DNA from 3 places in the Azoarcus olearius genome. Region 3 is predicted to be linked to each of the others. Evidence: predicted binding sites of a transcription regulator. Region 3 holds the regulator's gene; each other region holds the start of a gene.
What was found. Region 3 encodes HrcA, which represses chaperone genes, less so after heat shock. Its sites were predicted from a motif close to TNTTAGCACTCNNNGNCNNNGAGTGCTAANA; they were not measured.

Region 1: rpoH (RNA polymerase sigma factor RpoH) is a predicted target of HrcA. The motif match lies at 4,462-4,492, and genes of this name have one in related genera.
Region 2: groES (co-chaperone GroES) is a predicted target of HrcA. The motif match lies at 6,867-6,897, and genes of this name have one in related genera.

What each region holds. Positions count from the first base shown of each region.
Region 1 is NZ_CP016210.1:3,704,594-3,714,241, reverse strand. It holds gene dqs_RS16935 (SURF1 family protein) at 1-346, shown strand, start outside; gene dqs_RS16930 (hypothetical protein) at 330-974, shown strand; gene dqs_RS16925 (COX15/CtaA family protein) at 971-2,014, shown strand; gene cyoE (heme o synthase) at 2,011-2,910, shown strand; gene dqs_RS16915 (SCO family protein) at 2,925-3,527, shown strand; gene rpoH (RNA polymerase sigma factor RpoH) at 3,582-4,436, opposite strand; gene dqs_RS16905 (porin) at 4,717-5,787, shown strand; gene dqs_RS16900 (porin) at 6,082-7,197, shown strand; gene dqs_RS16895 (MBL fold metallo-hydrolase) at 7,303-8,709, opposite strand; gene dqs_RS16890 (outer membrane lipoprotein-sorting protein) at 8,754-9,536, opposite strand; gene dqs_RS16885 (ABC transporter ATP-binding protein) at 9,581-9,648, shown strand, end outside.
Region 2 is NZ_CP016210.1:1,082,225-1,091,872, reverse strand. It holds gene dqs_RS05195 (response regulator transcription factor) at 1-46, shown strand, start outside; gene dqs_RS05190 (cation acetate symporter) at 160-1,878, opposite strand; gene dqs_RS05185 (DUF485 domain-containing protein) at 1,875-2,183, opposite strand; gene dqs_RS05180 (sensor histidine kinase) at 2,359-3,843, opposite strand; gene dqs_RS05175 (response regulator transcription factor) at 3,818-4,504, opposite strand; gene groL (chaperonin GroEL) at 4,790-6,439, opposite strand; gene groES (co-chaperone GroES) at 6,488-6,778, opposite strand; gene dqs_RS05160 (ABC transporter ATP-binding protein) at 6,990-7,784, opposite strand; gene dqs_RS05155 (ABC transporter permease) at 7,786-8,676, opposite strand; gene dqs_RS05150 (ABC transporter substrate-binding protein) at 8,752-9,648, opposite strand, start outside.
Region 3 is NZ_CP016210.1:2,956,928-2,966,575, reverse strand. It holds gene hemH (ferrochelatase) at 1-1,050, opposite strand, end outside; gene hrcA (heat-inducible transcriptional repressor HrcA) at 1,097-2,125, opposite strand; gene dqs_RS13505 (NAD kinase) at 2,229-3,113, shown strand; gene recN (DNA repair protein RecN) at 3,151-4,818, shown strand; gene fur (ferric iron uptake transcriptional regulator) at 4,844-5,281, opposite strand; gene dqs_RS13490 (outer membrane protein assembly factor BamE) at 5,398-5,811, shown strand; gene dapB (4-hydroxy-tetrahydrodipicolinate reductase) at 5,849-6,658, shown strand; gene dqs_RS13480 (response regulator) at 6,668-9,163, shown strand; gene dqs_RS13475 (AraC family transcriptional regulator) at 9,215-9,648, opposite strand, start outside.

The sequences.
Region 1 (9,648 bases), 750 kb from region 3:
CGCGGGCGAGGATGCGGAACTGGAAGGGGTGGTGCGCTTGCCGCAGCATTCGCCCTTTACGCTGGCCGACTCGCCGGGGCAGGGCCGGCTGTGGCAATACCTTGACCTGGCGCACTACCGCGCACAGACGGGTGTGGCCGTTGCGGAGTGGATCGTGCAGCAAGCGTCGCCCTCGGCAGACGGGCTGGTGCGCGACTGGCCACAGCCGGATGCCGGCATCGAGCGCCACCGCGGCTATGCCCTGCAGTGGTACGGGCTGGCGGCGCTGGCGGCGGGCCTGACGCTGCGTTACGGCTGGCGGATTTTCCGGGGGAGGCACCGTGACGGTCATGCCGCTCGCGTCTGATCCGCTGCGCCCGGCCCCGCAGCCCTCGCCCGACGCGGTGTGGCGCGGCCGCCGCACCCTGTTGCTGCTCGCCGCGGTGTGCGTGCTGCCGGTGATCGCCTCCTACCTGGCGTTCTATCTGTGGCAGCCGGGCGGGCGCGTCAATCACGGCGAGTTGATTTCGCCGGTGGCCCTGGCGGATGTTCCGCTTGCACCGGTGGGCGAGGCCGCCCCGCTGCATCGCGCCGATTTCGAGCGCCGCTGGACGCTGCTGATGGTGGCGCCAGCGGAGTGCGACCGCCTTTGCGCCGACGCGCTCTATGCCATGCGTCAGGCCCGACTGATGCAGGGCAAGGAGCAGGGGCGGGTGGCGCTGGGGTGGCTGGTGGATGGAGAGGGGCGGGCGCTGCCGGCGGTGCTCGATGCGCATCCCGACCTGCGCCTGGCGCGCCTTCCGGACGCATGGCAGCCGCCGCTCGCCGGCACCGACGCCATCCGCATCTATCTGGTCGATCCGCTGGGCAACGCCATGTTGCGTTACCGGGCGCCCCGCTTAGAAGGCGCCGACGCGCTGACCCGGGGGATGGCGAAGGACCTGGAGCGCCTGCTCAAGTACTCGCAGCTCGGCCGCGGAGGCGCATCGCGATGAAAGCCTACCGCCGCCTCGTGCTGGCCGCGCTGTGCCTGACCGCGCTGGTGGTGGTGTTCGGCGCCTACGTGCGGCTGGCCGACGCGGGCCTTGGATGCCCCGATTGGCCGGGCTGCTACGGCCGGCTGACGCCGCACCACGCCGCCGAGGATATCGGCGCGGCGCATGCAGCGGACCCCCACGGGCCGGTGAGTCCGGCGAAGGCGTGGAAGGAGATGGTGCACCGCTATCTGGCGGGCGGGCTCGGCCTGCTCATCGTCGCCATCGCCGTGCTGGCGTGGCGCTTGCGCCGCTTGCCCGAGGTGGCGGCAGGCGCCGCGATCGGGCTGGTCGGGGTGGTGGTGATACAGGCGCTGCTGGGCAAGTGGACAGTGACCTTGCTGCTGAAGCCGGCCATCGTGACCAGTCACCTGCTGGGCGGACTCACGCTGCTCGGGCTGCTGAGCTGGGTGAGCCTGCGCGCCTGGGGGGCGGCACGGGCCAGCCGGGGCTACGGCCCGATCCTGCGCCTGTGCGCACGCGTGGGATTGGCGCTGCTGGCCGTCCAGATTGCACTCGGCGGCTGGACCAGCACCAACTATGCCGCGCTGGCCTGCCCGGATTTTCCCGGTTGCCATGGCAGCGCCTGGCCGGAGGCCGACTACGCCAACGCCTTCCATCTACGCCGCGAGCTGGGCATGACGGCAGACGGCGAGTTGCTGCCGCTCGCCGCGCTGACCGCGATCCACTGGGCGCACCGCGTGGGCGCCGCAGTGGCCGGCGGCTTCCTGCTGCTGCTCGCCGGGCTGCTGCTGCGGCGCGACGCCGTGGCCGGCCGGGTGCTGATGGCTGCGGTGCTGATGCAGCTTGCGCTGGGAGTGGCGAACGTGCTGCTGGCGGTGCCGCTGCCCTTGGCGGCGGCGCACAACGCCGGCGCGGCGCTGTTGGTGGGCGTCATGGTGTGGATCAACTGGCGGGCGGGCGGCGAGGCGGTGTCGCGCCGGTCGCCCGCGCTGCAGTTCGCGCCGCTGCGGCGCGCAGAAAACGGGAGGCCATCATGAAAACCCTGACCCTCGCACATCATGGTCTGGGGCGGCGGGCGCACGCCTTTTATGTGCTCACCAAGCCCCGCGTCAATGCCTTGATCGTGTTCTGCGCGGTCATCGGCATGTTCCTGGCGGTGCCCGATGGCTTGCCCGATCCGCTGCGGGTATTCGCCGCCACGGTCGGCATCGCGTGCGTGGCCGGCGCCGCCGCGGCGATGAACTGCCTGATCGAGCAGCAGCTGGATGCGCGCATGGCGCGTACCCGCAACCGCCCGCTGCCCCGCGGCGAACTGCATTCCGCGGAAGTGCTGGTGTTCGCGGGCGTGCTGGGCGGATTCGGGTTGAGCGTGCTGTACCAGGCGGTGAATGCGCTGACGATGTGGCTGACGCTGGCGACCTTCGTGGGCTATGCGGTGATCTACACCCTGCTGCTGAAGCCGCGGACGCCGCAAAACATCGTGATCGGGGGTGCCTCGGGCGCTATGCCGCCGGTGCTGGGATGGGCGGCGGTGTCGGGCGAGGTCACCGCCGAGGCCTTGCTGCTGTTCCTGATCATCTTTGCGTGGACGCCGCCGCATTTCTGGTCGCTGGCGCTGTATCGCACCGCGGACTACGCCCGCGCCGGACTGCCGATGTTGCCGGTGACCCACGGCGCCGCCTACACGCGCTTGTCGGTGCTGCTGTACACCTGCGCGCTGTTCGGTGTGACGCTGCTGCCCTTCGCGATCCGCATGAGCGGCTGGATTTACCTCGTGGCCGCCGTGGCACTGGGCCTGCGTTTCGTGCACTACGCGTGGCGCCTGTTGCGGGACTACAGTGACGCCTTGGCACGCCGCACTTTCCGCTTCTCCATCGTCTACCTATCATTGCTGTTCGCCGCGCTGCTCGCCGACCACTACCTGCGCTTATAGAAGACCGCCTGACGATGCTCCGAGTCCTGCTTTGCGCGGCCGCACTGGCCGCAACCGTCCTCGCCGGGGGATGTTCAGATCCGGCTCCCGCCTTCCATTCCACCGATATCACCGGGGCAGACTATGGCAAGCAGTTTGCCCTGACCGACCACAGCGGCCAGCCGCGCGCGCTGACGGACTTCCGCGGCAAGGTCGTCACGCTGTTCTTCGGCTACACGCAGTGCCCGGACGTGTGCCCGAGCAATCTCACGTCGATGGCGGAAGTGGTGAAGCGCCTGGGGGCGGACGGCGAGCGCGTACAAGTGCTGTTCGTCACCGTCGACCCGGAACGCGATACGCGGGAACTGCTCGCCCAGTACGTTCCCGCATTTGATCCGCGCTTCGTCGGCCTTTACGGCACGCCTGAGCAGACGGCGGACGTCGCGCGTGAATTCCGCATCTTCTACCGCAAGAGCGGAGATACCGCCGGCGGTGCATACACCATAGACCACTCGGCCGGCACCTATGTGTTCGACCCGCAAGGCCGCCTGCGCCTCTACGTCCGGCATGGCGAGAGCGTCGACAACATCGTTGCCGACCTCAAGCAGTTGCTCGCGGAGCCGACGGCGCGACGGTAAACGCAACGCGGCGACCAAAAGGTCGCCGCGGGTTCTTGCATACGGCTGCGCTGCTTACATTGCCGGCGCCAGCAGACCGCGCATTTTCTGCATTGCCTTCGCCTCGATCTGGCGGATACGTTCTGCCGACACCCCGTACTCCGCCGCCAGCTCGTGCAGCGTGGCGCTGTCGCCGTCGGTAAGCCAGCGGCGTTCCACGATGGTGCGGCTGCGCTCGTCGAGCGCGCCGAGCGCCTGCTTCAGCCCGGTGTCCTGCAGATGGGCCCGCTCCGCGCGCTCCAGCACCTCGGAAGGTTCCGCGGCAGGGGCGGGCAGGTAGGCGATCGGCGCGAAGCGTTCGTCCTCGTCGTCGTTGCCGCCGTCGATCGGAATGTCGCGGCCGCTCAGCCGCGTTTCCATCTCCACCACTTCTTCCGGCTTCACGCCGAGCTGGGTGGCTACCGCCTCCACCTCGTCGCGGTTGAGCGTGCCGGTGTCCTGCTTGAGGCTGCGCAGGTTGAAGAACAACTTGCGCTGCGCCTTGGTGGTGGCGATTTTCACCAACCGCCAGTTCTTCAGGATGTACTCGTGGATCTCGGCCTTGATCCAGTGGATGGCGAACGACACCAGCCGCACCCCACGGGTCGGGTCGAAGCGCTTCACCGCCTTCATCAGGCCGATGTTGCCTTCCTGGATCAAGTCGGCGTGCGGCAGCCCGTAACCGAGATAGCCGCGCGCGATCGCCACGACCACTCTCAGGTGCGACATCACCAACTGGCGTGCGGCATCGACATCGCCGTCGTCACGCAGGCGGGTGGCGAGTTCCACCTCCTGCTGCTCCGTCAGCAGGGGCACGCGATTCACCGCCTGGATGTACTGGTCGATGCTGCCGACAACAGACGGAACAGGGAATGACAAGGCTTGCGACATGGGCTGAAGTCCTCCTCGACGCCAATTTTAGCACTCGGTGTTTGAGAGTGCTAAGGCCTGACGCGAGTTCCTACGCTGCCCCAAGGCTCGCTCGATTCAGTGAAGGCCGGAGCGTTGTTCTCGTGCAACAGCGAGTACCGAAAACAACGGCCCGTCATGTTCTGTAACGAAAGCTCCGTACCTTGCCCGGGCGGTTCGCCGTGGTCATGCGGAACGTTTCCGTAACGGTGAACCTGGCCGTCGCCATGCGAGGGTCCCGTCTTCAATCAAGGGGTATTACATGCAAAAGAAACTGATCGCGCTGGCCGTGGCCGGCGTGATGTCCGCTCCGGCTTTCGCTCAGTCCAACGTCACCATCTATGGCCTGGTCGACTTCGGCTACGTCTATACCGGTGACAGCGCCCGTTCGGGCGTCAAGTCGCGCAACGCGATTGACGCGGGCAACTCCGCCGGCAACCGCCTCGGCTTCAAGGGCACGGAAAACCTCGGAAATGGTCTGACCGCGTCGTTCGTTTATGAGTCTGCCGTCCGTGGCGACGCCAACGACAACGGCCTGTGGGGCAGCACGGGTTCGCGTCAGTCCTACGTCGCGCTGTCCGGCAACTTCGGTACGGTCGCGCTGGGCCGCCAATATGCGCCGCAGTACACGCTGGCGAGCGCCGTTGACGCGTTCAGCCGCGGTACTGTCGCGACCATCGCCAACGTGTACATCCACGAGTCCCGCCTGGACAACCTGGCCGCCTATGTGTCGCCGAACTGGAGCGGCTTCTCGTTCGTGACCGCGTATACCAACAGCGCCGCCGGCGACGAAGGTATCCACAACGACTTCGGCAACCAGTCCACCAGTTCCGATGCGCGCGCCTGGGCGATCAGCCCGAGCTACAAGAACGGTCCGGTCTATGTCGCGCTGAACGTTCACCAGATCCGCGTCAATGCCAGCGACGCCACCACCAAGGTCTGGGACCTCGGCGGCACCTACGATCTGGGCGTGGTCAAGCTCGGTGCCATCTACGGCGTGCGTGATGTCAGCGACTCCGTGAAGCACAAGCAGTGGGGCCTCACCGCCGTTGTGCCGGTGGGTGCTGCGGGCAAGATCCAGGCGTCCTACCTGCATCGCAAGAGCGACTGGGATGCCGCGATCAGCGACGCCAAGGTCAGCCAGTGGGGCATTGGTTACCAGCACGAACTGTCCAAGCGTACCGCTATCTACACGGCCTTCTCCGATATCAACAACAAGGGTTCGGCCAAGGACCTCGGGTCGGGCGCCGGCTACATCGGCACCGCCCAGACCTCGTCGATCAGCGGCAACTACCAGCGCGGCTTCACGGTCGGTCTGCGTCACTCCTTCTGATCGCGCCTGAGCGCGAACATTGCGGTGTGACGAACGGGTGCTCTGGCACCCGTTCCCTTTTCGCGCCGGCGGCGGGTGGAACGCCTCTTTGCCCGCCGTTCGGCCCGTGCCGGTCTCCCCGACATATGAATGTTGCAACCATGCAACAGGAACGGTCCGATGGGTCGCGTTTGCTGTGGTGCGCGCTTGCGTGGTGGCTGCGTGGGTCATCACAATCGCTGCAACTTCTCGTGCGAGAGGTAAGTCGGGCCGGCGCCAAGGCGACGGTCTCAACTTCAAATTGAGGAGAAATACATGCAAAAGAAACTGATCGCGCTGGCTGTGGCTGGCCTGATGTCCGCTCCGGCTTTCGCTCAGTCGAACGTGACGATCTACGGTGTTGTCGACTTCGGCTACAAGTGGACCGGTGACAGCGCCATCAGCGGCGTGGATTCCCGCTCCGCCATCGATTCCGGCATCTCCGCTGGCAACCGCCTCGGCTTCAAGGGCACGGAAGATCTGGGCAACGGCCTGAAGGCTTCCTTCGTGTACGAAACCGGCATCCAGGGCGACACCAACGGCTCCAGCGGCCTGTGGGGCGGCGCTGGCTCCCGCCAGTCCTACGTTGCCCTGTCCGGCAACTTCGGTACCGTGGCCCTGGGTCGTCAGTACACCCCGGCGCACGCCCTGCTGGCTGGCAACATCGACCCGTTCGGCTTCGGCAAGGGTACCGTTGCCTCGCTGGCCAACGTCTACATCAGCCCGGCCCGCCTGGATAACCTCGCTGCCTACGTTTCGCCGACCTTCGGTGGCTTCAGCGTGGTTGCTGCCTACACCAACAGCGCTTCCGGCGACGAAAGCGCCGAGAACGGCTACGGTGTTCCCGGTGGTTCGGATGCTCGCGCTTGGGCGATCGCTCCGACCTACAAGAACGGCCCGATCTACGTCGCTCTGAACGTCCATCAGATCCGTGGCAACGCCACCTCCCTGACGACCGACACCGTGAACAAGACCTGGGACCTCGGTGGTACCTATGACTTCGGCGTCGTCAAGCTGGGTGCGGTCTACGGCGTGAGCGACTCCGAAGACATCGTCAAGCACAAGCAGTGGGCCCTGACCGCCGCTGTGCCGGTTGGCGCTGCTGGCAAGGTCCAGGCCTCCTTCGTTCGCCGCAAGAGCGAAATCGACGGCGGCGACGACGCCCGCGTGAGCCAGTGGGGTATCGGCTACGAGCACGCCCTGTCGAAGCGTACCGCGCTGTACACCGCCTACGCCGACATCAACAACAAGGGTGCTGCGAAGAACGGTTCCTACGCTTCGTACATCGGCGACGCCACCCGCAACAACACCCCGGCTGCCGGTGGTACCGCTGCGGCTACCTCGGGCGCCTACGAGCGTGGCTTCACCGTGGGTATCCGTCACTCCTTCTAATTTCGCCTACCAGCGAAATCAGGGATGACAAAAACGGGCGCTTCGGCGCCCGTTTTTTTGTTCACTCCAAGTGCGTGGAAGTGGTTTCCTGCGCCTGGATTACGGTCAGGGCGTGACGATGCAACGCTCCTCTGTCGCCTTGCGCAGCGCTGCGGTGAGGGCGGCTTTTGCCTCGCTGCTACCGTGAATCAACCGGATTTCGGCGGGAAGGTGGCGCATACGCGTAATGAACCGCACCAGGTCCCGCTGGTCCGCGTGAGCGGAATAGCCGCCTAGCGTATGGATGCCCGCGCGGATGTGGATGCGTTCCCCGTCGAGGTCGACGTAACCACCTCGCGGTCCGAAAGTCTGGATGGCGTGGCCCGGGGTGCCCGCCGCCTGATAACCCACAAAGAGCACGTCGTGCCGCGTGTCGTGCAGCATCGCCTTGAGGTAATTCATCACCCGTCCGCCCGTGCACATGCCGCTCGCAGCGATGACGATGGCGGGTTCGCCGCTACGCGCGAGATGCCGGACGTTGTCGAGATGGTCCTGGTGGTCGTCGATGGCGACGAGTTGGTCGAAACCGAGCGGCTGGCGCCCGCTTCTGACGCGCGCGAGCGCTTCATCGTCCCACCACGGTTGCAGTTCGCGGTAGAGCTGGGTGAACCGGCTCGCCAGCGGGGAGTCGAGATAGATCGGTAGGTGCGCCCAACGTGCCGCGTACCGGTCGGGACGTGCCCTTTCCCTGTGCAGGATGTCCTCGAATTCGTACAGGAGTTCCTGGCTGCGTCCGATGCTGAAGGCGGGGATGATTACCGTGCCCCCGTTATCGAGTGCGTGCTCCACGATCTTCTTCAGCCGCAGGCGGCGGTCGCGCCGACCTTCGTGCAGCCGATCGCCGTAGGTGCTTTCCAGTACGACGACGTCGGCGCGCCAGGGCGGGCGCGGCGCGGGCAGCAGTGGTGCGTGGGGTGCGCCGAGGTCGCCCGAGAACAGGATGCGCTCCGGTTTCTCGCCCGGGCGGCGGAGATCGCATTCGACATAGGCGGAACCGAGAATGTGACCAGCACGCTGGAGGCGGATGCGGCACTCGGTGCCGTCGGCGCTGACGAACCGGAGCCAGCGGCGGTAGGGCAGGGGATGGAGCCGCGCTTCCACCATGTCGATGTAGCGTTGCACCAGTTGCGGATCGCGTGCGATGCCGAGCGCGAAGGCGTCTGCGAGGACCGTCGGCAGCAGCCGTGCGGACGGCTCGCTGCAGATGATCGGCCCCTTGAATCCCGCAGCGAGCAGCCAGGGGATGCGCCCGACGTGGTCGATGTGGACATGGCTGACGACGAGTGCCCGTATCGCTGAAACCGGCATGCGAAACGCAAGGGCATCCTCAGCGCCGCGACCGTCGGCGGCGGTTTCGGCGCCCTGGAACAGGCCGCAATCGATAAGGATGCTGTCGCCGTTGCCAAACAGCAGCTGGTGGCAGGAGCCGGTTACGCCGTCGCGGCCACCGTGGTGGATGATTTCAGAGCGCATGACACGATTCTATTTGTCATGTGCGCAAAATGCCATTTGGATTTCTACTGCAGCCGGCTCATGTATTCACGGGTGAACATCCGTTCCGGGAGGTCCTTCAGGGCCATCGTTTCGTAGGTGAGTTCCGATGTCTCGCCCTTCTTGAGGGCGTCTTCCATGATCAAGCGGGTGGGGCGGACGCGGCCGGCGAGTTCCTTGAAATCGGTATAGCGGCAGGTCTTCAGCAGCCGTCCGGACAGTGCGTAGAACTCTGCCTTCAGCGGCCGGTTGTCTTTCTCGCTGACCCAGTAGCGCACCTTCGCGTAGGTCACGCCCCGGTCCACCGCCGTCAGATCGAGGACGTGGGCCGACTGGCCATCGACGGTTTCCTTGCCTGCACGCACCGGATCGTAGTCGCCACCGAAGTTGGCGCGGGCGAGGTCGCCGTTCGCCACCTGCCCGGTAAGGCGTTGGGCGAGCGAGAGCCGCACCGGTTGGGATACGCTCGGCATGAAGATCCACAGATCGCGGCCCCGCATCAGCAGGGCCTGGCCGCGTTCCACCGCCGGTTCCAAGGTCAGCACGATGGTGTTGTCGTTGCCGCGCGACAGCACGCGATAGCGGCGGGATTCTCCTGCCTCGCCGGCGCTGAAATTGCGCACCAGGATTTCGGTCTGGAAGCTCTCGCGTGGGAAGCGGATTTCGTCGGCGAGCGTGACGATACGCACCGCTTCCTCGTCGGTAGCGCGCGGAGCCGCGTCCTCCGCTGCCCGGCTCAGGGCCGGTGCGGCCAGCGTGCAGGCCAGCGTCGCGAGGAATTTCCGTCTGGATCGAATGTGCTCGGTCATGAATGCTATCCTTATGGCGTTCTCATCACGGTGCAACCGCTGCAATGGCGATCGTCGAGGTCGAAAATGTGAGCAAGCGCTATCGCCTTGGCGACCAGGATGTCCAGGCACT
Region 2 (9,648 bases), 1.9 Mb from region 3:
CCGGCTGGAACTCCAGGCTGTCGCCGGCGAGGACGCGCCCGGCTGAGTCGCTGCCGACCAGCTTCACGCGACCGGGAAGCAAAAAAGGAAAAAGCGGAGATCACCGGATCTCCGCTTTTTCTTTCCACATGGGCCCGGCGCTAACCGGGCCCTGCCTGCTTAGTGGGCCGAAGCCGCAGCCGCACCGATACCGGTTTCGGAACGCACCGACTGGGCAAGGTAGCCTGCACGGTCTTCCTTGGCGCGGGCGCTGTTGTCCAGGATGGAGAACAGCCAGATGCCGAGGAAGCCCGCCGCCATCGAGAACAGGGCCGGCGAGGTGTAGGGGAACAGCGCCGAACCCTTCGGGTTACCCAGCGTGGCTTCCCACACCGAGGGCGACACGACGGTCAGCCCGACGGCAGTGATCAGGCCGAGGAAGCCGCCCCAGCATGCGCCGCGGGTGGTGCAATCCTTCCACAGCACCGACATGAACAGCACCGGGAAGTTGGCCGAAGCCGCGATCGCGAAGGCCAGCGACACCATGAAGGCGATGTTCTGCTTCTCGAAGGCGATGCCCAGCACAACCGCGATGACGCCGAGGCAGATCGTGGTGATGCGCGAGACACGCAGTTCGGCAGCCGAATCCGCGTTGCCGTTCTTGAACACCGTGGCGTAGAGGTCATGCGACACCGCCGAGGCACCGGACAGCGTCAGGCCCGCCACCACCGCGAGGATGGTCGCGAACGCCACCGCCGAGATGAAGCCGAGGAAGATGTTGCCGCCGACCGCGTTGGCGAGGTGGATCGCCGCCATGTTGCCACCGCCGAGCAGGCCGCCCTTGGCATCGAGGAACTGCGGGTTGGTGGACACCAGCACGATCGCGCCGAAGCCGATGATGAAGGTCAGGATGTAGAAGTAGCCGATCCAGGTGGTGGCCCAGAACACCGACTTGCGGGCTTCCTTGGCGTCCGGCACGGTGAAGAAGCGCATCAGGATGTGCGGCAGGCCAGCGGTACCGAACATCAGCGCCATGCCGAAGGAGATCGCCGAGATCGGGTCCTTGATGAACGAGCCGGGACCCATGATCGCCTGGCCGAGGGTTGCAGCCTCTTCCGGCGTCTTGCCGGCAGCCGTGGCCACGCCAGCCTTCACTTCAACTGCGGCGGCAAACAGCTTTTCGGGCGAGAAGCCGTAGTTCAGCAGCACCATGAAGGCCATGAAGCTCGCACCGCCGAGCAGCAGGCAGGCCTTGATGATCTGCACCCAGGTGGTCGCGGTCATGCCGCCGAACAGCACGTAGACCATCATCAGCGCGCCGACGATGACCACAGCCATCCAGTACTCCAGGCCGAACAGCAGCTTGATGAGCTGGCCGGCACCGACCATCTGCGCGATCAGGTAGAAGGCCACCACGACCAGCGTGCCGGAGGCAGCGAAGGCGCGGATCGGGGTCTGCTTGAAGCGGTAGGCGGCCACGTCGGCGAAGGTGAACTTGCCGAGGTTGCGCAGGCGTTCCGCCATCAGGAAGGTGATGACCGGCCAGCCGACCAGGAAGCCGATCGAGTAGATCAGGCCGTCGTAGCCGTTCATCATCACCGCGGCGGAAATACCGAGGAAGGACGCCGCCGACATGTAGTCGCCAGCGATGGCGAGGCCGTTCTGGAAGCCGGTGATGCCGCCGCCCGCGGTGTAGAAATCAGCCGCGGATTTGGTCTTGGCAGCTGCCCACTTGGTGATGAACAGGGTCGCCACGACGAACACCGCGAACATGATGATCGCGGTCCAGTTGGTGGCCTGCTTCTCGGCCTGGCCGAGATCGGCGCCTGCCGCGAACGCCGCGACAGACAGGGTGGCGAGCGCGAGGCCGCCGGAAATACGGGCGAAACGACCGATCATTTGCCGCTCTCCTTCACGATGTCCTGGGTCAGCGCATCGAACTCGGCGTTCGCGCGGCGGACGTAGATGCCGGTGATCACGATGGTGAACACGATGACGCCGAAGCCTACGGGGATGCCCAAGGTCATCACGCCTTCGCCGATGCGCTGGTGAAACAGCTCCTTGTCGAAGGCGATGATGGCCGTGTAGCCGTAGTAGACGATCATCATGATCGCGGTGAGCAGCCAGCCGAAGCTGGAACGGGCGCTGGTGAGGCGCTGGTACTTCGGATTTGCGACGATTTTTGCTACCAGGTCGTCTTGCATGTCTCCCTCCTTTAACGCTATTGGTCGGGCCGAGCTTGCGCCCGGACCAGGCCAAGTTAGCGGCGGAGACTTACGACGTGCTTACGCCTAGCAACAAAAGTTGTTGTACAACAATACCTTACAGAATTCTTAAAATCCACCTGATGGATTAATAGATTTTATTTATTATTCCACCTTATCCAAGCGGAAAGAAGTCGCCGTGTATAGATGGTGGGGCGGGATGGTGAGTGCGGGGAAAGACCACCTGGGCCAAGGTTCCCTGCCCCGCGGGATTGGGGCTGAGGGTGACGGCGGCCCGATGCAGTTCCGCGATTTCGCGCACGATCGGGAGTCCCAGCCCGGAGCCGTCAGCACCGCTGCCGAGCACCCGGTAGAAACGCTCGAAGACGCGCTCCCGGTCGGCCTCGGGGATTCCCACGCCCGTGTCCTCCACCTCCAGGATGGGGGCGCCAGCCACCCGGGTCCGCGCAGTCACGCTGCCCCCGGCCGGGGTGTATTTGATCGCGTTGTCGACCAGGTTCTTGACCAGTTCGCGCAGCAGCACACTGTTGCCTTCCACCTGTAGCACCTGGCCACTGCTCTCCACGCCGAGATCGATTCCCTTCGCCAGCGCACGCGGAAACAGCTCCTGCGCCACTTCCCGGACAACGGCTTCGAGATCGACCGGCTCCACCGTATACAGCTTCTCGAAGCTCGCCTCGGCCCGCGCAAGCGACAGCAGCTGGTTGATGAGGTGGCTCGCGCGGTCGGCGCTGTCCGCGATGTGGGTGAGCGAGGCGCGCAGTTGTTCGGGATCGTTCTCGAGCAGCGCGAGGTCGGTCTGCATCTTCAGCCCGGTCAGCGGGGTGCGCATCTGGTGGGCCGCATCGGCGATGAAACGCTGTTGCGCCTGCAGGTTCTCCTCCAGCCGCGCCATCATGTCGTTGAACGCAACGATCAGCGGCCGCACCTCTTCCGGCACGCTCGCCGGAACGATGGGCGAGAGGTCGGTAGGACGCCGGCGCCGGATCAGGCTCTGCAGGCGATTGAGCGGCGCGATGCCGCGCGTCAGCCCGACCCAGACCAGCACGACGGCCAGCGGAATGATCGCGAACTGCGGCAGCAGCACGCCGGTGACGACGCGCGAGGCAAGGTCAGAGCGTTTGTTGCGTGTCTCCGCCACCTGCACCAGCACCAGCGGGCTGGCCGGCTCGGGCCAGGCCTTGAGGAACTGATAGGCGACCCGCGCCTCCTCGCCGTGGATCACCTCGTCGCGGAACAGCACCTCCTCCGCCAGCAGCCGCGGAGGTGGCGGCACCCAGGGTATTTCGCGGTCGCCGGTCAGGGTCTCGCCCGACTGGTTCGCCACCTGGTAATACACCGCGTCGTCCTGGTCGGCGCGGAAAAACGCGCGCGGCGGGCCTGGAAACTGCACAGAGATCTCGCCCCCCTCGACCACCACCAGCCGCGCCAGCGAGCGCACGCTGTCCGCCAGCGCGCGATCGTAGGGCTGGTTGGCAATGTTGTCGGCCACGTTATGGGTGACGATGATGGAGATCGGCCACAGAAACAGCAGCGGCGCGAGCATCCAGTCGAGGATCTCGCCGAACAGCGAGTTCGGCTGGCCGGGAACGCGACGGCCGGCGCTGTTCCGGTCAGACTTTTTGCGTCGGGGCCGCATCGGGGTTTTCCAGGCAATACCCCAGCCCGCGCACGGTCACGATGCGCACCCCGCTTGCCTCCAGCTTCTTGCGCAGGCGATGAACGTAGACCTCGATGGCGTTGCTCGATACCTCTTCGCCCCAGCCGCACAGGTGATCCACGAGTTGGTCCTTGCTGACCAGGCGCCCGACACGCAGGATGAAGACCTCGAGCAGGCCGATCTCACGCGCCGACAACTCCACCACCTGACCGCAGATCTTTACCACGCGGTCGGCCTGGTCGTAGCTCAGGTTCCCCACTTCGATGCAGCGCGGCTGCCCGGTGCCGCGCCGCGTCAGTGCCCGCACCCGCGCCTCGAGTTCCGGCAGCGCAAAGGGCTTGGTCAGGTAATCGTCGGCCCCCGCATCGAGCCCGCGGACACGGTCCTCGACGCCATCCTGCGCAGTGAGGATCAGCACCGGCAGCGCGGACTTGCGCGCCCGCAGCCGTTTCAGCACTTCGATGCCGGGCAGGCGCGGCAGGCCGAGGTCGAGGATCAGCAGATCGAAAGGCTGCGACGCCACCGCGGTGTCGGCTTCGGCGCCATTGCCCACGTGATCCACCGCGTACCCCCCGCGCTTGAGCGCCCGCACGATGCCGTCGGCAATGACGGGGTCGTCTTCCGCCAGAAGAATGCGCATAGAGCTTTGGATGTAAGTTGCGTGTAAGCGGATCCGCCTAAGGTGCGTTCCGCTGTTCTCCTTTTACTCGGTCTTCGGGAACGCCGCGCCGTCCGGTTTGCGACGTTCCAGGGAGTCGATCGTCCTGCGACGACTCCCTGCCGCCTTTTTTCCCTCGCAACGATTATCCCACGTCAGGCCGCATGCGCCCATGCCCGCCTGTGCCGCGCCGTAAACGACAACGGCCCCGCCGAAGCGGGGCCGTCGAACTGCGGGTGGCGGCAACCGCCGCCACCGGACTGGGCATTACATACCCATGTCCATGCCGCCCATGCCACCCATGCCGCCCATGCCCGGCATGCCGCCGGCGGGCTTGTCTTCAGCCAGCTCGCCGACCATGCAGTCGGTGGTGAGCATCAGGCTGGCGACGGAAGCAGCGTTCTGCAGCGCGGTGCGGGTCACCTTGGTCGGATCCAGCACGCCCATCTCGACCATGTCGCCGTACTCGCCGGTAGCGGCGTTGTAGCCGAAGTTGCCGGAGCCTTCGACAACCTTGTTCACCACCACGGAAGCCTCGTCGCCGGCGTTGGCAACGATTTCACGCAGCGGCTGCTCCATCGCGCGCAGCACGATCTTGATGCCGGCGTCCTGGTCGTGGTTGTCGCCCTTCAGACCGGCCAGGCTGGCGCGGGCACGCAGCAGCGCAACACCGCCGCCGGGGACGATGCCTTCTTCCACCGCAGCGCGGGTGGCGTGCAGGGCGTCTTCCACGCGGGCCTTCTTTTCCTTCATTTCGACTTCGGTGGCGGCACCGACCTTGATCACCGCAACGCCGCCGGCCAGCTTGGCCACGCGCTCTTGCAGCTTTTCACGGTCGTAGTCGGAGGTCGCTTCCTCGATCTGCACGCGGATCTGCTTGACGCGGGCTTCGATGCGCGAGGCTTCGCCGGCGCCGTCGATGATGATGGTGTTTTCCTTGCCGATCTCGATGCGCTTGGCCTGGCCGAGGTCCTGCAGGGTAGCCTTTTCGAGGGTCAGGCCGACTTCTTCGGCGATCACCTGGCCACCGGTCAGGATGGCGATGTCTTCGAGCATGGCCTTGCGACGGTCGCCGAAGCCCGGGGCCTTGACGGCGCAGGTCTTGAGGATGCCGCGGATGTTGTTCACCACCAGGGTGGCGAGCGCTTCGCCGTCGACGTCTTCAGCGATGATCAGCAGCGGACGGCCGGCCTTGGCGACTTGTTCCAGCACCGGCAGCAGGTCGCGGATGTTGGAGATCTTCTTGTCGAACAGCAGGACGAACGGGTTTTCCAGGATGGCAACCTGCTTGTCCGGGTTGTTGATGAAGTAGGGCGACAGGTAGCCGCGGTCGAACTGCATGCCTTCGACGACGTCCAGCTCGTTGTTCAGCGACTTGCCGTCTTCGACGGTGATGACGCCTTCCTTGCCGACCTTCTCCATCGCCTGGGCGATGATGCCGCCGATGTCGGCGTCGGAGTTGGCGGAGATCGAACCGACCTGGGCGATTTCCTTGTTGGTCGAGCAGGGCTTCGACAGCTTCTTCAGTTCTTCGATGGTGGCGACGACAGCCTTGTCGATGCCGCGCTTCAGGTCCATCGGGTTCATGCCGGCGGCGACGAACTTCATGCCTTCGCGGACGATGGACTGGGCCAGCACGGTGGCGGTGGTGGTGCCGTCACCGGCGATGTCGGAGGTCTTGGAAGCGACTTCCTTGACCATCTGCGCGCCCATGTTCTCGAACTTGTCCTTCAGTTCGATTTCCTTGGCGACGGACACGCCGTCCTTGGTCACGGTGGGGGCGCCGAACGAGCGCTCGAGCACCACGTTGCGGCCCTTCGGGCCCAGGGTCACCTTGACGGCGTTGGCCAGCACATTGACGCCGGCAACCATGCGTTCGCGGGCGGAATCGCCAAACTTGACTTCTTTAGCAGCCATTCTTCAACTCCTTGAATTCGGGGATGGGAATCAGAACCGGCGGGAGGCTCAGGCCTCGACCACACCCATGATGTCTTCTTCGCGCATGACGAGCAGCTCTTCGCCCTCGACCTTCACGGACTGGCCGGCGTACTTGCCGAACAGCACCTTGTCGCCGACCTGAACGGCCATCGGGCGGACCTTGCCGTCGTCCAGGATCTTGCCGTTACCGACCGCCAGGACTTCGCCCTGGTCGGGCTTTTCGCCCGCGGAGTCGGGGATCACGATGCCGCTGGCGGTCTTGCGTTCGGCTTCCAGACGCTTGACGATCACGCGATCATGCAAGGGACGAATCTTCATGGATCTCACTCCTTCTTTTCGATTCAACTGACAACACGGGCAGCGCCCGCAGAATGAAATTCGCTGGTGGCCGCGGCATCGCCGCGACTGTTAGCACTCGCTGCCAACGAGTGCTAATAATAGGGACGGCGGATGGCGATTTCAAGTACGGGAATATCGATATCTGCGCGCGCCCTGCCGACGGCAGCAGGGCGCACGCTGCGGCGGCCGCTCAGCCCAGCAGCAGCGCGTCGTCGTCCAGCTTTTCGCCGCGCACGCGCTCGAACATTGCCAGCAGATCGGTGACATCCAGGCCTTCACGCTCCTTGCCGGAGACATCGAGCACCACGCGCCCCTGATGCAGCATCACGGTGCGTTCGCCCACGTCGAGCGCCTGGCGCATGCTGTGGGTTACCATCATCGTCGTGAGCTTGTGTTCGGCGACGATGCGGGCCGTGAGCTGAAGCACGAAATCGGCGGTACGCGGATCGAGCGCCGCGGTGTGCTCATCCAGCAGCAGGATGCGCGACGGCCGCAGCGCGGCCATCAGCAGGCTCACCGCCTGGCGCTGACCACCGGACAGCAGCCCGATGCGATCCGACAGGCGGTTCTCGAGACCCAGCCCCAGCGTGGCCAGGTGCGCCCGGTAGGCCTCGCGCCGCGCGCCCTTCACCGCGCGCCCGAATCCGCGCCCGCTGCCGCGCAGATCGGCCAGCGCCATGTTCTCCTCGATGCTGAGGTCTTCACAGGTGCCCGCCATCGGGTCCTGGAACACCCGCGCGACGCGGCTCGCGCGCGCCCACACCGGCTGTCGGGTGACGTCCTTGCCGTCGATTTCGATGACGCCGCGATCCACCGCCATGTCGCCGGACACGGCGTTGAGGAAGGTCGATTTGCCGGCTCCGTTGGAGCCGATCACGGTGACGAACTGGCCGCTCGGAATCTCGAGCGACAAGCCACGCAGCGCACGCGTTTCGATCGGCGTGCCGGCGTTGAAGGTCATGTGAAGATCCTGTGCGCGCAGCATCTCAGCTCCCCTTGCGGCCGGGCAGGCGGCGCTTGGCCATCGGCAACACCAGCGCCACGGTTACCAGCGCCGCGGTCACCAGGTTGAGGTCCTGCGCCTGCAGGCCGATGAAGTCGCTGTTGAGCGCCAGCGCGATGAAGAAGCGGTAGACGATGGCGCCGGCGATCACCGCCAGCGTGGCGAGAACCAGCTTGCGCGAAGGCAGGATGCTTTCGCCGACGATCACCGCGGCCAGCCCGATCACGATCGTGCCGACCCCCATCGAGATGTCCGCCCCGCCCTGGGTCTGCGCGAACAGCGCACCGGCAAGCCCGACCAGCGCATTCGACAAGGCCATGCCGCCCAGCAGCATGCGCCCGGTATTCGCCCCCTGGGCGCGCGCCATGCGCGGATTGGAGCCGGTGGCGCGCATCGCCAGTCCGAGTTCGGTGGTAAAGAACCAGTCGAGCCCGAGCTTGGCCACCACCACCACGCCCACCAGCAACAGCGGCCGGAACACATAGTCGGCAAGCGACTCCGGCTGCAGCAGCGCAAACACGGTCGGCTCGGTGATCAAAGGCACGTTGGGCCGCCCCATCACCCGCAGATTGATCGAGTACAGCGCGATCATCACCAGGATGCTGGCCAGCAGGTCCATGATCTTCAGGCGCACGTTCAGCCAGCCCGTCAGCAGACCCGCGAGGGCCCCGGCGAGCGCCGCGGCCGCAGTGGCAACGAAGGGATCGTGGCCGGACGCGATCAGCGTGGCGGCCACCGCGCCGCCGAGTGGAAAGCTGCCGTCTACGGTGAGGTCCGGAAAACGCAGCAGGCGGAAAGAGATGAAAACGCCCAGCGCGACCAGGCTGAAAATCAGCCCGATCTCGAACGCGCCGAGCAGGGTATAGAGCGACATCTTGGAATACCGGGAGGGATGATCCGCGCCTCCCGCGCGCCGGTGCGGCGCAGCGGAAGCGCGAACGGGAAGGTCTTATTCGATGATTCTGGCGGCCGACTTCAGCAACTCGTCCGACAACTGCACGCCCTGCTTCTTCGCCGCGGCGGGATTGACGAACAGTTCGAGCTTGGAACTGGTCTCGGACGCCATGGCGCCCGGCTGTTCGCCTTTGAGGATGCGCACGACCATGCGCCCGGTCTGCTCGCCGAGGTCACGGTAGTTGATCCCCACCGCCGCGATCGCGCCACGCTTGACGCTGTCGGTGTCAGCGGCAACCAGCGGAATCTTGGCGTCGTTGCCGACCTTGACGAGCGACTCGTAGGCCGAAACCACGTTGTTATCGGTGTTGGTGTAGATCACGTCGACCTTGCCGGTGAGGCTGCGCGCCGCAGAGCCGACGTCGACCGAGCGCGGCGCGGCGGCCTCTACCAGGCTCATGCCGTGCTTGGGCAGCAGCTCCCGCAGCGCCTTCACCACCACGACCGAGTTGGCCTCGCCCGGGTTGTAGACCATGCCGACGCGCTTGGCCGCGGGCACCACGCGACGGATCAGCTCGACCTGCTTGTCCAGCGCCAGCATGTCCGACACGCCGGTGACATTGCTGCCCGAGGGCCCCATGCCCGGCACGAGCTGCGCGGCCACCGGATCGGTGACGCCCGAATAGACCACCGGCACCTGCTTGGTCGCTGCCACCACCGCCTGCGCCGACGGGGTCGCGATCGCGACGATGACGTCCGGCTGGTCACCAACGAACTTGCGCGCGATCTGGGCCGCCGTGCCGGTGTTGCCCTGGGCGCTCTGATACTGCCACCTGAGATTCTTGCCGTCCTCGTAGCCGGCCTTGGCGAGCGCGTCCTTGACCCCATCGCGCACCGCATCGAGGGCCGGATGCTCCACGATGGCGGTCACGGCGACCGACTTCTGCTGGGC
Region 3 (9,648 bases):
TTCGCGCTCGGCGTCGGTGGGCGGCGTGGCGGTCAGCCAGTTGCCGGCCTCGCTCCGCACGCGCCGTTCCAGCGCGTCGATCCAGTCCGGCCGTTCATTCAGGCACGGGATGTAGTGGAACTCGCGCCCTCCGGCACCGAGAAATGCGGCGCGGCATTCCATGGCGATCTCCTCCAGGGTTTCCAGGCAGTCTGCGACGAAACCCGGGCACATCACATCGACGCGGCCGACGCCGTCGCGCGCGAGGGCTTCGAGCGTGGGCTGGGTGTAGGGTTCCAGCCAGCGGGTGCGGCCAAAGCGGGACTGGAAGCTCACGATGACGCGTTCCGGCGCCAGCCCAAGGGACTCGGCCAGCAGGCGGGCGGTGCGGTGGCACTCGCAGTGGTAGGGGTCACCCCTTTCAAGGGTATAGCGCGGCAGCCCGTGAAAGCTCATCAACAGACGGTCGGGCTGGCCGTGCTGCGTCCAGTGCTCGCGGACGCTGGCCGCGAGCGCGCCGATGTAGCCGGGGTCGTCATGAAAGCTGCGCACGAAGCGCAACTCGGGCAGGTTGCGCCAGTGCTGCAGGCAGCGCGCCACTTCATCCATGACGCTGGCGGTGGTGCTCGCGGCGTATTGGGGATACATCGGAACGACGAGGATCCGGGTGCAGCCCGCTGCCCGCAGCGCGCCCAGCTTGTCGGCCACCGCAGGCGCGCCGTAGCGCATCGCCCAGTCCACCCGTACATCGTCGCGGCTGGCGAAGCGCGCCGCGATCAGTTCGGCCTGGCGGCGGGTATGAACCGCCAGCGGCGACCCTTCGTCGGTCCAGATGCTGGCGTACTTGGCGGCGGATTTTCTCGGGCGGGTGTTGAGAATCACCCCATTCAAAAGCGGCAGCCACACCGCGCGCGGGATTTCCACCACCCGCGGGTCGGACAGGAACTGCCGCAGGTAGGGGCGCAGCGCAGCCGCCGTTGGCGCAACCGGGGTGCCAAGGTTGACCAGCAGGATGCCGGTGCGCGCGGTGCTGCCGTGGCGATGCGGGGCTTCGGTCCAGAATCGGGCCATGGGATCTTCCGGGATTGGGTTGTCGGCCCGCGGCGCGGGCAGCGATTCAGTGATTGGACGACAGCGCGTTCGACAGCAGGCGCGCGGTGATGTCGACGATCGGGATGACTCTGTCGTACGCCATGCGCGTGGGGCCGATGACGCCGACCGAGCCGACGACCTCGCCGTCCACTTCATAACTGGAGGTGATGACGCTGCAGCCGTCGAGCGGCGCGAGTCCGGACTCACCGCCGATGAAGATCTGCACGCCCTGGGCGCGGTTGGAGAGGTCCAGCAGCTGCATCAGTCCGGTTTTCTGCTCGAACAGTTTGAAGAGTTCGCGCAGGCGCGACATGTTGGACGACAGGTCTTCGACTTCGAGCAGGTTGGTTTCGCCCGAGATGACGTAGTTGTTGCCGGTTTCGGCCGCCGCTTCGGTGCCGGCTTCGACCGTCGCGGTCATCAGCTCGCTCATGTCGCTGTGGAGCTGCTTCAGCTCGTCCTGGACGCGGGTGCGAATCTCGTCGAAGGACAGCCCGGCGAAATGTTCATTCAGGTGCTGCGCGGCATTGCTCAGTTCGACCGCGGAATACGCCCGCTTGGTGAGTAGGATGCGGTTCTGCACGTCCCCGGCCGCGGTGACGATGATCAGCAGGATGCGCGATTCGGACAGGCGGATGAATTCGATCTGTCGGATCCGCACCGCTTCCTTGCGCGGCGCCACCACGACGCCGGCGAACTGGGTGAGTTGCGACAGCAGGTGCGACGCGGAGCTGATCAGCCGCTGCGGCTGGTCGGGCAGCAACTGCCCCTGCAGTTCTTCCACCCTCACGCGGTCCATCGGATGCACGGTCAGCAGGGCGTCGACGAAGAAACGATAGCCGAGCGCCGTGGGCACGCGCCCCGCGGAGGTGTGCGGGCTGGCGATGAAGCCCATCTCTTCGAGATCGCTCATGACGTTGCGCACCGTCGCCGGGGATAGTTCCAGCCCGGAATAACGGGACAGCGCACGCGACCCGACCGGCTGGCCGTCCGCGATATAGCGTTCGATCAGCGTCTTGAGCAGGATCTGGGAGCGGGCGTCGAGCGGGTTCATGGCAGTAGGCAAGGATAGTGCCTGATTCTAGGGAAGAGCACAGGCTGCTGCCAAGCGTCAGTGCGCGCCAAGCCGATACATGAATGTGGTTTAATCCGCGCCCATGAGTGCGCACTTTCGCAGCGTTGCCCTGATCGGAAAATACCAGAGCGCCGATGTCGCAGAATCCGTGTTCGCGATCGCGAATCACCTGCGGCAGCGGGGGCTCGTTGTGTGGATCGAACAGGGTACGGCAAGTTCCATTGGCGGTGCGGCCGACTTCACGGTCGCCAGCTACGAGGAAATCGGCTTACGCGCCGAGCTGGCGGTGGTGATCGGCGGCGATGGCACGATGCTCAATGCCGCGCGGCGGTTGGCAGAACACCAGGTGCCGCTGGTCGGTGTCAATCTCGGCCGGCTCGGCTTCCTCACCGACGTCGCGCGCAGTGATGCCCTGCAGCGTCTGGAAGAGATCGTGGACGGCCGTTACAGCGAAGAGTCCCGCTTCATGCTCGACGCCGAGGTGCTGCGCAGCGGCGAGCGCGTATTCCAGACCCTCGCGCTGAACGATGTCGTGGTGAATAAGGGCGACCTTGGCCGCATGATCGAGTTCGACCTGTCGATCGACGGCGAATTCGTCTATACGCAGCGCTCGGACGGCATGATCATTTCGACGCCCACCGGCTCTACCGCCTACGCGTTGTCGGCCAACGGTCCCATCCTTCATCCCGGCGTGGGCGGCATCGCGTTGGTGCCGCTGTGTCCGCACGCACTGACCGCGCGCCCGGTCACCTTGCCCGACACCTGCCGCATCGAAATCCGGCTGCTGCCGCCTCACGACGCCAGCATCCACTTCGACGGCCAGGCGCGCTTCGACGCACGCGCGGGCGACTGCGTGCGCCTCGGGCGCTCGCCACTCGCGGTGCGGCTGCTGCATCCCGAGGGTTACAACTACTACGCGATGCTGCGCGAAAAGCTGCACTGGAGCGCTGTTCCCCGCCACAACTGACCGGCCCCTCGCGCCGGGCTTCTGCCGAATCCAACCTATGCTCCGCCGCCTGACCATCCGCGACTTCGTCATCGTCGACCGCCTGGAACTCGAATTCGGCCCGGGTTTCGGCGCCCTCACCGGCGAAACCGGCGCGGGCAAATCCATCCTGCTCGACGCGCTCGGGCTGGCGCTCGGGGCGCGTACCGACAGCGCCGTGGTACGCCGCGGGCGCGACAAGGCCGACATCGCCGCCGAGTTCGATCCCCCGCGCGAACCGGCCGCCCTGGCGGCCTTCAGCGCTTGGCTGGCCGAGCAGGAGCTGGCGGCGGACGACGACACCGTGATCCTGCGTCGTGTCGTCGATGCCGGCGGGCGCAGCCGCGCGTGGATCAACGGCACCCCGGTCACCCTGGCGCAACTGCGCGACGCGGGCGAATGGCTGGCGGACATCCACGGCCAGCACGCCCACCACGCCCTGCTGCGCAGCGACGCCCAACGCGTCCTGCTCGACACCCACGCCGGAGCCACCGCGCTGGCGGCGGAAGTCGCTGCCAGCCATCGGGAATGGCAGCAGGTGGTCGCGCTGCGTCGTTCGGCCGAACAGGATTCCGCTGCCTCCGCGCGCGAGCGCGAGTTGCTGTCGTGGCAGCTGAAGGAGCTTGACGACCTGGCGTTCGACGCCGCGGAGTGGAGCGAACTGAACGCCGAACACGGTCGGCTCGCCCATGCCGCGAGCCTGATGCAGGGCGCGGATGAAACCCTGGCTGCACTGGGCGAGGGCGACTACGCGGTGTGCGCGCTGCTCAGCCAGCTCGAAGCGAGAATCGGGACGCTGACGGAGGTGGATGCGGGCCTCGCCGATGTGCGCGAGCTGCTGTCCTCGGCGGCCATCCAGGCCGACGAGGCGCTGCACGCCTTGCGCCGCTACCGCGAGCGGCTCGACCTCGATCCGCAGCGTCTCGGGCAGGTCGAGCAGCGCATCGGCACTGTCACCGACGTCGCCCGCAAATACCGCGTTGCCCCGGAAGACCTCCCCGCGTTGGCCGACGAGTGGCGCGCGCGCAACGAAACCCTTGCTGCCCAGGCCGATCCGGTACGGCTGGCCGAGGCCGAGGCCGAGGCCCGCCGCGCCTACGATGCCGCGGCGCAGCGCCTCAGCGCGGCGCGTCGTCCCGCCGCGGCCGCGCTGTCGCAGGAGATCACCACCGCCATGCAGACGCTGGCGATGGAAGGAGGGCGCTTCGAAGTCGCGCTGGTGCCGGGCGAGCCCGCGGCGCATGGCCTGGAGCAGGTGGAGTTCCGGGTTGCCGCGAACGCGGGGCAGGAACTGCGCAGCATGGCCAAGGTGGCCTCGGGCGGCGAACTCTCGCGCATCGGCCTCGCCATCCAGGTGATGACGAGCCGCGACTCGGCGACCCCGACGCTGATCTTCGACGAAGTGGACGTGGGCATCGGCGGCCGCGTCGCGGAGATTGTCGGCACCTTGCTGAAGCGCCTGGGCAGCGACCGCCAGGTGTTGTGCGTGACCCACCTGCCTCAGGTGGCCGCCTGCGCCGACTGGCAGTGGCGCATCGCCAAGGCAGAGCGTGACGGCGAAACCCTGAGCGACGTGCGTCCGCTCGACGCGCACGCCCGCATCGAGGAAATCGCGCGCATGCTGGGCGGCGTCAACATCACCGCCACCACGCGGCAGCACGCCGCGGAGATGCTGGGGCTGGGGTAAGGCCTGCGCCGCCGCCGGGCGGCGCTCAGTGCTCGCCGTGGCGGTTGGGGCAGTCCTTGCGCAGGCAGTCGGCGTACAGGTACAGCGCGTGTTCCTTTACGGCAAAGCCGCGCGCTTCGGCGATCGCGTTCTGGCGCTTTTCGATTTCGGGGTCGAAGAACTCTTCGACCTTGCCACATTGCAGGCAGACGAGGTGGTCGTGGTGGCCGCCCTGGTTGAGTTCGAAAACCGCCTTGCCGGATTCGAAGTAATGCCGCTCCAGCAGGCCGGCCTGCTCGAACTGGGTAAGGACGCGATAAACCGTGGCCAGGCCGATGTCCATGCCTTCGCCCATCAGCAGGCGATAGACGTCTTCTGCCGTGAGGTGGCGCTGGTCGGAAGTCTGGAAGAGGTCGAGGATCTTGAGGCGCGGATAGGTCGCCTTGAGGCCGATGCTCTTGAGGTTCTTGGAGTTCTCGGACATGTTCGTCCTGTGGGGAGAGAATGCAGGCGCTGCCGCGGTACGGCCCTATGTTATATTTTTTGCCCTTTACTGAGAACCAGCGCCGCTTTCGGCGGTGCATTACCGCGAAACTCCCCATGCGTTCCTTGCTCATCCCCGCGTTCGTCGCTGCCAGCATGCTGGCCGGCTGCTCCATTGGCACGATCGCGCAGAAGGTCGATCCCTACCGGATCGACATCCGCCAGGGCAACTATGTCGATCAGGCCATGGTGTCCCAGCTGAAACGCGGCATGAGCCGTGAGCAGGTCCGCTTCGTGCTCGGCACGCCGCTGGTGGTCGATATCTTCCGCAGCAACCGCTGGGACTACGTCTACCGCTTCAAGCCGGGCAATGGCGAACCGGAACAGCGCGTGTTCTCGGTGTTCTTCGTCGATGACAAGCTGGACCACGTCGAGGGCGACATCCTCGCCGGCGACCCGCAGGAGGCCGCTGCCAGCCAGCAGGCCAACCGCAGCCGCGTGGTTGAAGTGCCCGCGGAAAGCAAGAAGTGACGTGGGCGGCCCAGGCCGCTCCAATCAGGAACAAGACATGACGACACCTGTACGTGTAGCAATCGCAGGCGCTTCCGGCCGCATGGGCCGCATGCTCATCGAGGCCGCGCTGAAGGACGAGGAGGTCGTGCTGGCCGCCGCGTTCGACCGCGCCGGCTCGCCCTTCATCGGTCGCGATGCCGGCGAATTCGCCGGCGTGGCGAGCGGCGTCGCGATCACCGACGACGTGCACGCCGCGGTGGCCGCCGCCGACTGCGTGATCGACTTCACCCGCCCCGAAGGCACGCTGGCGCACCTTGCCGTCGCGCGCGAGCTGGGCAAGGCGATGGTGATCGGCACCACCGGTTTCGAGGCCGCCGGCAAGGCCGCGATCGCCGACGCCGCGCAGGCCATTCCGGTGGTGTTCGCCCCCAACATGGCGGTCGGCGTCAATGCGGTGTTCCGCCTGCTGGAGGTTGCCGCGCGCATCCTCGACGAAGGTTACGACGTCGAGGTGATCGAAGCGCACCACCGCTTCAAGGTCGATGCACCGTCCGGTACCGCGCTGCGCATGGGCGAAGTGGTGGCGCGCGAACTCGGGCGCGACCTCGAAACCTGCGCCATCTATGGCCGTGAAGGCGTCACCGGCGAACGCAAGGCGGAGACGATCGGGTTCTCCACCATCCGCGGCGGCGACGTCGTCGGCGACCACACGGTGCTGTTCGCCGGCATCGGTGAGCGCATCGAGATCACCCACAAGTCGGGTAGCCGCATGCCGTATGCGCTGGGCTCGATGCGGGCCGCGCGTTTCCTGCGCGGGCGCAGCAACGGCCTGTTCGACATGCAGGACGTACTCGGCCTGCGCTAGGTCGCCACGATGAGCGCCGGGCCCGCGACACCCGAAGGGGATGACCAGCGGACGGCGCCCGCCGCCGACGCCGCGTCGCTGCGGCGTGAACTCCAGATCACCCGTGAGCATCTGCACCTCGCCCTGCTCGGCGAGGGCGGTGGCGTGTGGGCGTGGCAGCTGGATAGCGACGAACTGCAGCTGGACGAGGGCGCGTGGCGCTGGCTGGGTTATCCGCCCGGCAGCGTCGGGCCGCATCCCGCCGACTGGTTGCCGCTGCTGCGCAGCGAAGACGCCGACACCCTGCACGCCCGCCTGGCCGCCCATCTGCGCGGCGAAACGCCGCAGCTGGATTGCGAGTTCGGCCTGCGCGCGGCGGACGGCAACTGGCGCTGGGTGCAGGTGCTGGGACAGGCCAAGGAGCGCGGCGCCGACGGTCGCTGGCGACAGCTCGCCGGCATCTACCGCGATGTCACCCGCCACCGGCTGCGCGAACTCGAACTGCTGCAGGCCAAGGAGGCCGCCGAGGCTGCCAGCCGCGCCAAGGGCGAATTTCTCGCCAACATGAGCCATGAGATCCGCACGCCGATGAACGGCATCCTCGGCATGACGGATCTGCTGCTCGATTCCGCCCTGGCGCCCGAGCAGCGCGACTACCTGCAGACGGTCAAGTCCTCGGCCGAGGCGCTGCTGACCCTGCTCAACGACATTCTCGACTTCTCGCGGATCGAGGCCGGCCGCCTGAGCCTCGAGGAGATCGACTTTTCGATCAGCGGGCTGGTGGCCGAAACCCTGCGTACGCTGGCCTTGCGCGCGCACCAGAAGGGGGTGGAGCTGTTCTTCGACGTTGCTCCGGACGTGCCCGCGGTGCTGAAGGGCGATCCTGCCCGCATCCGCCAGGTGCTCACCAACCTGGTCGGCAATGCGATCAAGTTCACCGAACGCGGCGAAATCGAACTCGACGTCACGGTCGTCGACACGGACGATCGCCACGCCACGCTGCTGGTCACCGTGCGGGACACCGGCATCGGCATTCCGGCCGAGAAGACCGAGGCGATCTTCGGCGCCTTCGCCCAGGCCGACAACTCCACGACGCGCAAGTACGGCGGCACCGGGCTCGGGCTGGCGATCTGCAAGCATCTGGTCGAACTGATGGGGGGCGAATTGCGGGTGCAGTCCACGCTGGGAGAGGGCAGTCGTTTCAGCTTCAGCCTGCGCCTTGCCCGCGTTGCCTCGCCGGTGCCACGGTTGCCGGAAGTCCTGCGCGGCGCGCGCGCGCTGGTGGCGGTGACCAACCCGGCGTTCGGCGAGCGGCTTGCTGCGCAGCTCGTCCGCGCCGGCCTGGTGCCGGTGCTGGCCGCTGATGGCGCGGGCGCGCTAGCCGCCCTGGCGGCTGCTGCCAGCGCGAACGCCCCGTTCGATTTCGTGCTGATGGACGCCGACATGCCGGCGCCCGGCGGCTTTGCGCTCGCGGAGCGCTTTCAGGAAGCGGCGCCCGCGCTCGACCGCATCGTGCTGATGCTGCCCAGCCACACCCAGCGCGCCGACCTCGTCCGTTGTCAGCAACTCGGCTTGCAGTCGCGCCTGGCCAAACCCTTTGCTGCCGAAGACCTGTACGAGGCCTTGCGCATCGCCCGCGTGGGTAGCGGCGCCATGAGCGAGGAGAGCCTGTTTGCCTTCGACCCGCAACGCACGCTGACCGAAAGGCTGCGCGCCGAGCGGGCGCCGGAGCGGCGGCTGGACATCCTGCTGGTCGAGGACAACCCGGTGAATCAGACCGTGGCCTCACGGATGCTGGAGCGCGTCGGCCACAAGGTCACCGTGGTGAACAATGGCGCCGAGGCGATCGAGGCCTTCGATGCCGGCCATTTCGACCTCGTGCTGATGGACCTGCAGATGCCGGTGATGGGCGGCATCGAGGCCACCCAGGCGATCCGCGCACGCGAGGCGCGGCGCAGCTGGGCGGTGCAGGGCGGCTGGCGGGCGGTGCCGATCGTGGCAATGACCGCGCACGCTATGGAGAGCGACCGTGCGCGCTGCCTCGAGGCGGGCATGGACGACTATGTCGCCAAGCCGATCCGCGCCGGCGACCTGCTCGCGGCGATCCGGCGTGTTTGCTCGCCGGCAACGGATGAAGACGAAGGCGGGGGCGACACCAGCCTGCTCGATACCGATGGCGGCGAGGGCCCCGTTGCCAGCCTGGACGAAGCGCGCGCGATGTTCGACGGCAACGAGGACATCGTGCAGCAACTGGTGGCGGTGTTCTTCCGCGACCTCGGCGCCACGCTGGCGGAGTTGCGCAAGGCGGGCAGCAGCGGCGATTTCACCCGTCTGGTGGAGATTGCGCATTCGATCAAGGGCTCGGTGGGCCTGTTCTCGGCCCAGCGCGCGGTCCACGCCGCTGCGGCGGTGGAGCAGGCCGCGCGCGTTGGCGACGCGGCCGCCTCCGGCGCCCTGCTCGAAACCCTGCTGCGCGAAATGAACGCCGCCGCCACCGCGCTGCGCAGGCTGCAGCGCAAACCCTGAGCCCCTGCGCGGGCGCGTCGTCCCGCGGCCTTTGCGGTCGCCGTGCCGGCCTTATTTCGGCGACGCGCCGGCGGCGTAGAAGGCTCGCGGCGAGCAGCCGAAAGCGCGGCGGAACATCGCCGAAAACGCGCTCGGACTGGCATAGCCGAGTTCGGCCGCAATCTCCGCGTAAGGCCGGCCCTGGGCGACCAGTACCGTGGCGTGGGTCAGCCGCACCTGCTGGCGCCACAGCCCGAAGCTCATCCCCATCTCGCTCTGGAACAGGCGCGCCAGCGTGCGTCCGCTGGCACCCACCCGCCGCGCCCATTCGGTCAGCGGCGCGTTGTCCGCGGGGTCGGCCATCAACGCTTCGCATAGCGCGGCAAGGCGACGGTCGCTCGGCTGCGGCAGGCGCAGGTTCAGCGTGCGCGCCTGGCTCAGCTCGGTCAGCAGCAGCGCCTGGATCTGCGTCCGACGTTCGCTTTGGGGCGGGCGCGGCAGCAGGG